DNA from 4 places in the Marinicellulosiphila megalodicopiae genome. Region 4 is predicted to be linked to each of the others. Evidence: predicted binding sites of a transcription regulator. Region 4 holds the regulator's gene; each other region holds the start of a gene.

Region 1 (2,214 bases), 1.9 Mb from region 4:
TTCTTCGCGTGACACCACACACAATTTACAATGTACTTTTAAAGAAGGGATACCAAATACCACTTTAATACCCGCATCTTTCATTTTTTTAGCCCATTGGATATTATTTTCTTCATCAAATCTGGCGCGTAATTCAACAAGTACCGTTACGGTTTTTCCATTATCTACCGCATCAATTAATGAATTAATAATTCGAGAATTTTTTGCCACTCGATAAATATTGATCCGAATATGTTTTACACTTGGGTCAAACGCGGCTTGTCTTACAAACTCAGTAAAATGCACATAACGATGATAAGGATAATGCAGTAAAATATCTTTATGTTTAATTGCATCAAAAACCGTATCAAAATCCGTAAAATCTTTTGTACTGATCGCAGGTAAATGCGGATTTTCTAAATAGTCACGTCCCTCGTTAGGAAATCCAATAAAGTCTTTAAAGTTACGATAACTCCCCCCTGGAATCATGCCATCAATATTTGAAAGCTTTAAGCGTCGTTTTAAATAATGCAACATTTCGTCAGGCATATTGCCATCATAGTTAATTCGTACAGGCTCTGCACTTAATCGCTGTTTCATGCTCAATGACATTTTTTCCACGTAACTTTCATCAATTTCATCATTGATAGAATATTCAGAATCTCGTGTCATTTGAAAGGAGTAAGATTCGATAGTGTCAAATTCAACGAACCCTTTAAAAATTTGTGTCAGACATAATTTAACAATGTCATCCAATAATATGATGTGTTTTTGTTTTCGTGATTTTAATGGTGGAATAACAACAAAACGAGATAATTGATGAGAAGGCACTTCAATCACTGCATATTTTGTTGCTTTGTCTGCAATATGCAGTGCAACAAATAAATATGTCGAGTTATCATTTAATCGAGAAACTAAATCAACTTTATTATGTAATAAAACAGGGGCGATATGCCTGAGTACTTTGTCACTAAAATAATATCGAACCCAATCCGTTTGGTATTCGCTTAATTCGTTTTGAGTATCGATACAAATATTATATCGCTTTAATACTTTCACAATATCGAAATAGATACCTTCGAATTCTTGAGTCTGTTGTACTACTTTATTTTGGATGTCTTCCATTACATGCTTACGTAATTGTGCTTTTTGTGCTTCACCTTTATTGCTTAAAATTAAAATTTCACGCTTAACTTCAGCAACACGCACGCGATAGAATTCATCTAAATTACTTGAATAAATCCCTAAAAAACGGATTCGTTCAATTATTGGGTTATTTTTATCCCCCGCTTCTTGTAATACTCGCTGATTAAAAGATAACCAACTTAATTCTTTAGGGTAATATTTTTCTTGTTCGTCGATAGTTTGAATGGTCATAGTATTCTGCACAATGTAAAAGTGTTCATGTTCGCACACGAATATTAAAGTTTATTGACATAAAAGCGTTTGTTAGACTATTCCTATCTTTTGCAATTTACAATATCTACAGGACACTAAACCAAAAAAAAGCGCCGAAGCGCTTTGTATATGTGAGATTTAACAAACTAATTAATAATTATTCAGTTTCATTTGTTTTCTTGATATGTATTGAAATTAGTTAGCCTCATTATAGCTCGGAGCATTTATCCAACTGAAATCACCTGTACCATTTGGTGTACGCGCATAGCTTTGATCAACTAAAGACTGCGTGAACGTGACGCTATCAGCAAAGCTTAATTCAGGTGTAACTAAATACAAACTTTCACCACTTGAACTCAATTTAAAGTTAGCATGTAACCCTGTATTCAAGGTCTCTTTATCATCAAGCCATACAACCAAAACACTTTTTGCAGCAATACTTGTACCTTGGGGAAATGACCAGCGTGTTAAGTTGGTATCTTCATCCGTTAAATAATAACCACTTAAATCAAATGGCTGATCTGCATTATTGTATAACTCAACCCAGTCACCAAACTCACCTTGCTCATCTGAAACGATGCTTTGATTTGAGGACATTAACTCATTAATCACTACAGCACTTTGAATGTCTTTGGCTGCTTGAACTTGATAAATATACACATCATGTTCAGCACCCGCTGGGGAGTAAGTGATAGTAGAGGCTGAATCATTGGCGATCGCTTCTACATAATATCGTACAAATGACGCTTTAGAATGAGCAGGAATTATTGCTTCATACACACTATCATTATCTAAATCTGTCATGATAATTTTTTCAAAGGTACCCACAATACCTTC
Region 2 (2,214 bases), 920 kb from region 4:
AACAATCGCTGCTAATGGACCCACTGCATTTGCTACATCGTTTGCACCATGAGCAAAACTTAACAATCCCGCGGCAAAGATTAATGGGATAGTAAACAAATTGTTTACACTAAAACGAGTGTTTTCCATGGTAACGGACTGTTTGATAATCGCACGCTTGCTAATGATAAAGATGATGATCGCAATGACTAAACCGACTAAACCTGCTTCCCAAAGCTCGGCTTCCCAGATTTTTTTGATGCCTTTTAATACTAGATAAACTGAAAATGCAAACGCCATAACTGAGATGAAGATCGGTACGAAATTTTTAGCCGCACCCACTTTGTCTTCACGATACATAATCGTTTGTTTGATTAACGCTAATGTGCCCGCCGCAATCAAACCGCCTAATGCAGGAGAGATTATCCAACTTGCTACAATTTGACTCATTACGCCCCAATCAGCAATGCCTAAACCACCAGCTGCAATACCCGCACCTAATACGCCACCTACAATTGAGTGAGTCGTTGATACAGGTGCACCCATCCAAGTTGCAAAATTAAGCCATAAAGCGCCTGCTAATAACGCCCCAGCCATTAACCAGATGTATTCACGTGTATCTGAAATCACACTTGGGTCAATGATGCCTTTTTTAATGGTTGATACAACATCACCACCTGCAATCAAAGCACCGGCGGCTTCACATACAGCGGCTAATCCAACAGCAGCTACTAAAGTAATCGCCCCAGAACCTACAGCCGGACCCACATTATTGGCCACATCGTTTGCGCCAATATTGATCGCCATGTAACCGCCAGCTAAGGCTGCAAAAATAAGTAAGTAACTACTTGCACCAACAATGAAAAGTACATATAGAAAAATCCCTAATAAAAATGCCGCACATAATCCGTAACGCAGGCTCCAATGAATGTTTTCCAAACTGCTAGGTTTGTTCTCAGGGTTTGACATGTGTATTCCTCTTAATGGGAGGTAGTTTAAGAATGATTTTGCCCCTTAAAAATTAAGGCACAAATTAAAGCGCGCTATTGTCTTTAAATTAAATTCAAATTACCACAAAAGGATTTCATAAATTTGTAATATTTGAATGCAACAATTAATGTTTTTTTTAAAATTATGTAAAAAAATCTCAAAAAAATGAATGAGCTTGAGTCTTAGCTCAGTGTTTATGGTGGTTATATTGAATGTTGACGTTTAATTGAGCTCAATTTTGAAAAACATAAAACTATCTTGCTCACATTTAAACAAATCATTATGCTCAGTTTATTCATTCAAATTTTTAGAGCACCTATCATGGCTTCGCAACAACCCCTTTTAAGTATTTCCAATTTACATATTGATCAATACGACCAGATTAAACGCCTTATGGATAAAGTCTACGCAGATTTAGGCGGCGCATGGCCAATGCATACCATTAAATATTTAATTACTGAATTTGAAGAAGGACAAATAGGTATTTGGGATGGTGACCAATTAGTGGGCATTGCTTTAAGTATTCAGGTGACGTATCAACGTTTTTCCAACCCTCATACCTACGAAGATATTGTGGATACAAACAATATTGTTAATCACGATCCAAATGGTGATGCGCTTTACGGGTTAGATGTGGTGATCAGTGGTGATTATCGCGGAATGCGATTAGGGCGCCGCCTATACGATGCGCGCAAAGAATTGTGTCGCCAATACAACCTGCGCGCAATTTTAGCCGGGGGTCGGATCCCAAATTTTTATAAATACCCTGATTTAAACCCTGCACAATATATTGAGCAGGTGGATCAAAAGCAAATTTACGATCCTATATTGTCATTTCAACTAGCCAATGACTTCCAAGTAAAGCGCTTGTTAAAAAAATATTTGCCAGAAGATGAGCAATCAGAAGGCTACGCCACATTATTGGAGTGGAACAATATTCTGTTTGAACCGGATGATCGAGTCATTGAAGTCAGTAAAAATATCGTTCGTGTGGGTGCAGTACAGTGGCAAATGCGCGCCATTGAAAGTGCCGAAGAAATGATGAAACAAATAGAGTATTTTGTGGATACAGTATCAGATTATCAAAGTGACTTTATTTTGTTTCCTGAGTTTTTTAATGCGCCATTAATGGGATTGATCGAGCAAAAAAATCAAACCGAAGCCATACGTTATTTAGCGGAATACACCCCCAAAATAAAAGATCAAATTGCTAGATTAGCAGTAGAATATAACGCCAATATCATT
Region 3 (2,214 bases), 260 kb from region 4:
AATTAAACCCGTTTAATAAATAGTCCCATTAATGGGACTATTTTAAAAGTAAATTGTACTTAGAATGAAATAGGCGTTAAGTTTTTAACATTACTTCTAGCTGTCGCCTTTTCATCTTCACTTAAACTAATAATGCCTTTGTCTAATAAATAACCATCATCACCAATGGATTTTTCGCTGACAAATTCAGTCATAAATTGTCTTAAACCAGGAATGACATCCACATGTTTTTTCTTGACATAAAAATATAACGAACGTGAAATAGAGTATTCGCCACTGGCAATGGTTTCAAAGCTTGGATACTGACCGTTGATAGACGAAGCTTGAACTAAATCTCTGTTTTGATCTAAAAATGAGTAACCAAAAATACCTAACGCTTCAGGATCCGCCACTAATTTTTGCACGATTAAATTATCGTTTTCACCGGATTCGATAAACGCACCGTCTTCACGAATAGAATGGCAAACGGCACGGTATTGTTCAGTGCTTTTGTATTTTAATTTGTCTAACCAATCAAAAGATTTACAGCCATCTTCTAATGCAATTTCATTAAACGCATCACGAGTACCAGAGGTTACTGGAGGACCTAACACTCGAATTTTAATATTCGGCAAAGACGGATTCACATCTTTCCAAGTTTGATAAGGATTATCAATTAACTTGCCTGGTCGTTTACCTGGCACTTGACGCGCTAAGGCTAAAAATATATCCCGTGTAGTTAAACGAAAACGTTCTGCTTTGTTTGAGTTTGCCAAAGCAATCCCATCGTAACCGACCAATACTTCAATAATGTCATCGATACCATTTTTTTTACACAATCCAATTTCTGATTTTTTTATACGGCGTGATGCATTGGCAATATCAGGATAATCGCTGCCGACACCTTGGCAAAATAATTGTAAGCCTCCACCTGTTCCTGTTGACTCAACAGTTGGTGTACTGAATTCAGAAGTTTTACCAAAACGCTCTGCTACTGTAGTAGCAAATGGATAAACCGTTGATGAACCCACAATGTTGATGGTATCACGAGCTAGGGATAATCCGCTGCAAACTATGGTAGTTGCAAAAATAGTGAGATTGATTATTTTAAATTTAGGCATGTTATTTCTCTAATAAAGATTGTTAATTTTTTGCGCATAATATGACACTTATGTGACAGTTTTCTTACAGCTATGAAATAAAACAAGGTGAGTTTGCAATGACTGATATGAATAAAAAATGAATAAGTGTCGCTGTCATTTTTTTGTAATAAATTTTTAACAAATCTGTCATAAAACCTTCAATAAACTGTCATCTAAATCCTCATAATAGCGCGGAATAAATTAATCATTAAATTCAAATTACAAAAACAAATACAAAATCAAATACCATTAAAATCAAAATACATTAGGCATCTCCATGAAATTACGCAACGCGTTATTGGCTGCAAGCATTTCCATTGCATCAACGCCATTATTTGCTCAAGTTGAACCCGCACAAATTATGACTGAAATTGAAAAAAATATTAAAGACAGTCAACAATCTCAAGTAAAAATTGATACATTAAATCAAAGTACTTTAGCCTTATTTCAAAAGTTTCAATCTGAATTAAAATTGGTTGAAGGGCTTCAGGTTTATAATGTTCAATTAACTGAACAGGTAAACGCGCAACAACAAGATATTAATATTTTAGATGAATCAATAGATAAAGTGACACACATTGAACGCCAGTTAATGCCTTTGATGCTACGAATGATTAAAGCATTAGAATCATTTGTGATATTAGATCTTCCTTTTTCGTTAAAAGAGCGTAATGAGCGAATTGTATTTTTAGAAGAGGCGATGATTAATCCTGAAATTACAGTTTCAGAAAAACTTCGCCAAGTATTAGAAGCTTACCAAGTTGAAATGCAATATGGATCTATGATTGAAGCGTATCAAGATAATATCACAGTTAATTCACAAAATTTGGAAGTAGACATATTAAGAATAGGCCGAACAGCTCTGTATTTTCAAACCCTTGATAAAAAACAAAGTGGAATTTGGAATGTGCAGGATAAAAAATGGACAACGGTTAGTGATGATTTTAATAATACCATTCGAGACGGTATACGAATTGCGCGTAATCAATTACCAGCAAGTTTAATGATGTTACCTGTCGCTGCAGTTAAGGAGCAATAAAATGAAAAAAATATTCGCATGTATATTAATTTGTGTGTCATTTTCAAGTGTTGC
Region 4 (2,214 bases):
AACTCTGTATTTTGTTCTTCTAATTTTGATAAGGCTAATAAATCTCGAACTAAATTCTCCATGCGATTCGTTTGATTTTGCATTTGAACTAGGGGTTTGTGAAATGTGATTGGCAAATCCTCTTTGTAATCATCAAAGGTTTCTAAATACCCTTTTAAAACGGTAAGCGGAGTGCGCAATTCATGTGACGCGTTGGAAATAAAATCACGTCGAGTTTTTTCTAATTGCTTCATTTTCGAAATGTCACGTAACAACAATAATCGCTCGTCATTACCATATATTGTTTTAGTAATTTGGATATGTTTAGGTGGGTTATGCACAGTTTGAATTAACAATGCACTGCCTGGCTGTTGATCATTTAAAAATAGATGAAATCTAGGCTCACGAATTAAATTGGTAATTAATTGACCACTGTCCACTTTACGCTTGAGGTTTAATAAAGCTTGGGCAGCTGGATTCCACCACAATAATTGATTGTCTTTATTAATAATAACTACCGCATCGGCTAACGCTTCTGTAGATCCTTGTACTCGTTTTAATATGCGTTTGTATCGACCAATATCTTTAGAATGGGCTAATTGTTTAACTTGTAGGTGATCATAAATTTGCCCCCAGGTGCCAAAACTATCTGGTGGCAACGTTTTACTGCCACTTGCCAACCATTTTACTAATTCTAATAAATGATATACATGATAAGTAAGCAAAGAGATAAGAGTCAAAAATAGACATAAATAAGGGGCATCGAAAAACCAGCCGAATACCCAAGATGCAATTATTAGTAAAACAGTTCTAGAAGCCAGTCGGCCTTTAACATTGTGAATCATACTCAATACAGCTTAAAAAGTGCGATTTTAACAGACAAAAGCCGCCGTTAAATAGCGATTTTAGAGGAGAAACGATAGCCCGTTCCACGAACAGTTTGAATCATATTTTGATGCGGCTCACCAATAGCTTTTCGCAAGCGCCTTATATGAACATCAACAGTGCGCTCATCCACATAAACATTACCACCCCAAACTTGATCTAATAATTGTGAACGTGAATAAGCACGCTCACAGTGGCTCATAAAAAAGTGCAGTAATCTAAATTCTGTGGGGCCCATTTCTAATTCGTGTTCTTGTACACTGACACGGTGAGAATGTGGATCCAATATTAAACCATGAAATTCAATAGGCGTGGACTCATCTTCATCAATGGTTCGACGTAATACCGCTTTTAATCGTGCAACCAATTCTCGCGGTGAAAAAGGCTTGGTAATATAATCGTCAGCTCCTGCTTCCAAACCTAAAATTTTATTATCTTCATCGGCTTTTGCTGTCAGCATAATAATTGGAATATTTTTTGTTAAATCATCTCGTTTTAATCGACGCGCCAATTCAATGCCTGAGATATTTGGCATCATCCAATCTAATAATATTAAATCAGGTTGTTTATCAATAATAAGTCCATGCGCTGTTGATGCATCCCCTGCTTCTAACGTGTTATATCCTGCCATTTCTAATGCTGAAGCAATCATCTCACGAATAGCGACTTCATCATCCACAATTAAGATTGAGCGTTGAGACATGTTATTTACTCGATATCTGATGGTTTAAAGTGGCGTATTAGAACCTGTTTATATTACAGTTTTGTGACAGTACGAAGTAATTTTAATGACAGTATCATGTCAGTTTATCGATAAAGATACCGATAAATATACACATCCCAGCCCAAAAATTATGCAAAAATGCATTAAAACACTGCTGTTTTATTCTGTCTTTGGTTAACCATGCTTGATAAATAAAACATCCAGCCATAGCCAACACACCCAAATAATAAAACCAACCTGCCTCTATGTGACCGCCGAGTAATAAAAACGTAATAATTGACAAAACTTGCAACCCAATAATGGCAACGTTATCCATATCTCCAAAAAGAATCGCAGTGGATTTAACCCCTGCTTTTAAATCATCATCTCGATCGACCATGGCATATTGAGTGTCATAAGCTACCGTCCATAATAGATTTGCTGTGTATAAAAGCCAAACCTTACTATCAAGTGATTGTTCCAAAGCTGTAAAAGACATCACAATTGCCCAAGAAAATGCAGCACCCAATACAACCTGTGGATAAAACGTATAACGTTTCATAAAGGGATAAAGTGAAGCTAATCCTACCGCTACAACACTCATACCTATGGTAAATGGATTAGTAAACAACACCAATAAAAAAGCG

Evidence for each region. Region 4 encodes PhoB, which activates phosphate uptake and scavenging genes when phosphate is short. Its sites were predicted from a motif close to TGTCATANNNNTGTCANA; they were not measured.
Region 1: ppk1 (polyphosphate kinase 1) is a predicted target of PhoB. The motif match lies at 1,399-1,416, and genes of this name have one in related genera.
Region 2: TYM08_RS00545 (inorganic phosphate transporter) is a predicted target of PhoB. The motif match lies at 1,062-1,079, and genes of this name have one in related genera.
Region 3: TYM08_RS05665 (PstS family phosphate ABC transporter substrate-binding protein) is a predicted target of PhoB. The motif match lies at 1,141-1,158, and genes of this name have one in related genera.

What each region holds. Positions count from the first base shown of each region.
Region 1 covers NZ_AP023087.1:3,772,746-3,774,959, forward strand. Annotated here, with positions in the region: gene ppk1 (polyphosphate kinase 1) at 1-1,356, opposite strand, end outside; gene TYM08_RS16285 (CotH kinase family protein) at 1,573-2,214, opposite strand, start outside.
Region 2 covers NZ_AP023087.1:136,015-138,228, reverse strand. Annotated here, with positions in the region: gene TYM08_RS00545 (inorganic phosphate transporter) at 1-948, opposite strand, end outside; gene TYM08_RS00540 (carbon-nitrogen hydrolase family protein) at 1,291-2,214, shown strand, end outside.
Region 3 covers NZ_AP023087.1:1,321,607-1,323,820, forward strand. Annotated here, with positions in the region: gene TYM08_RS05660 (DMT family transporter) at 1-16, shown strand, start outside; gene TYM08_RS05665 (PstS family phosphate ABC transporter substrate-binding protein) at 60-1,100, opposite strand; gene TYM08_RS05670 (DUF3450 domain-containing protein) at 1,399-2,160, shown strand; gene TYM08_RS05675 (MotA/TolQ/ExbB proton channel family protein) at 2,162-2,214, shown strand, end outside.
Region 4 covers NZ_AP023087.1:1,058,688-1,060,901, reverse strand. Annotated here, with positions in the region: gene phoR (phosphate regulon sensor histidine kinase PhoR) at 1-824, opposite strand, end outside; gene phoB (phosphate regulon transcriptional regulator PhoB) at 872-1,567, opposite strand; gene ubiA (4-hydroxybenzoate octaprenyltransferase) at 1,662-2,214, opposite strand, start outside.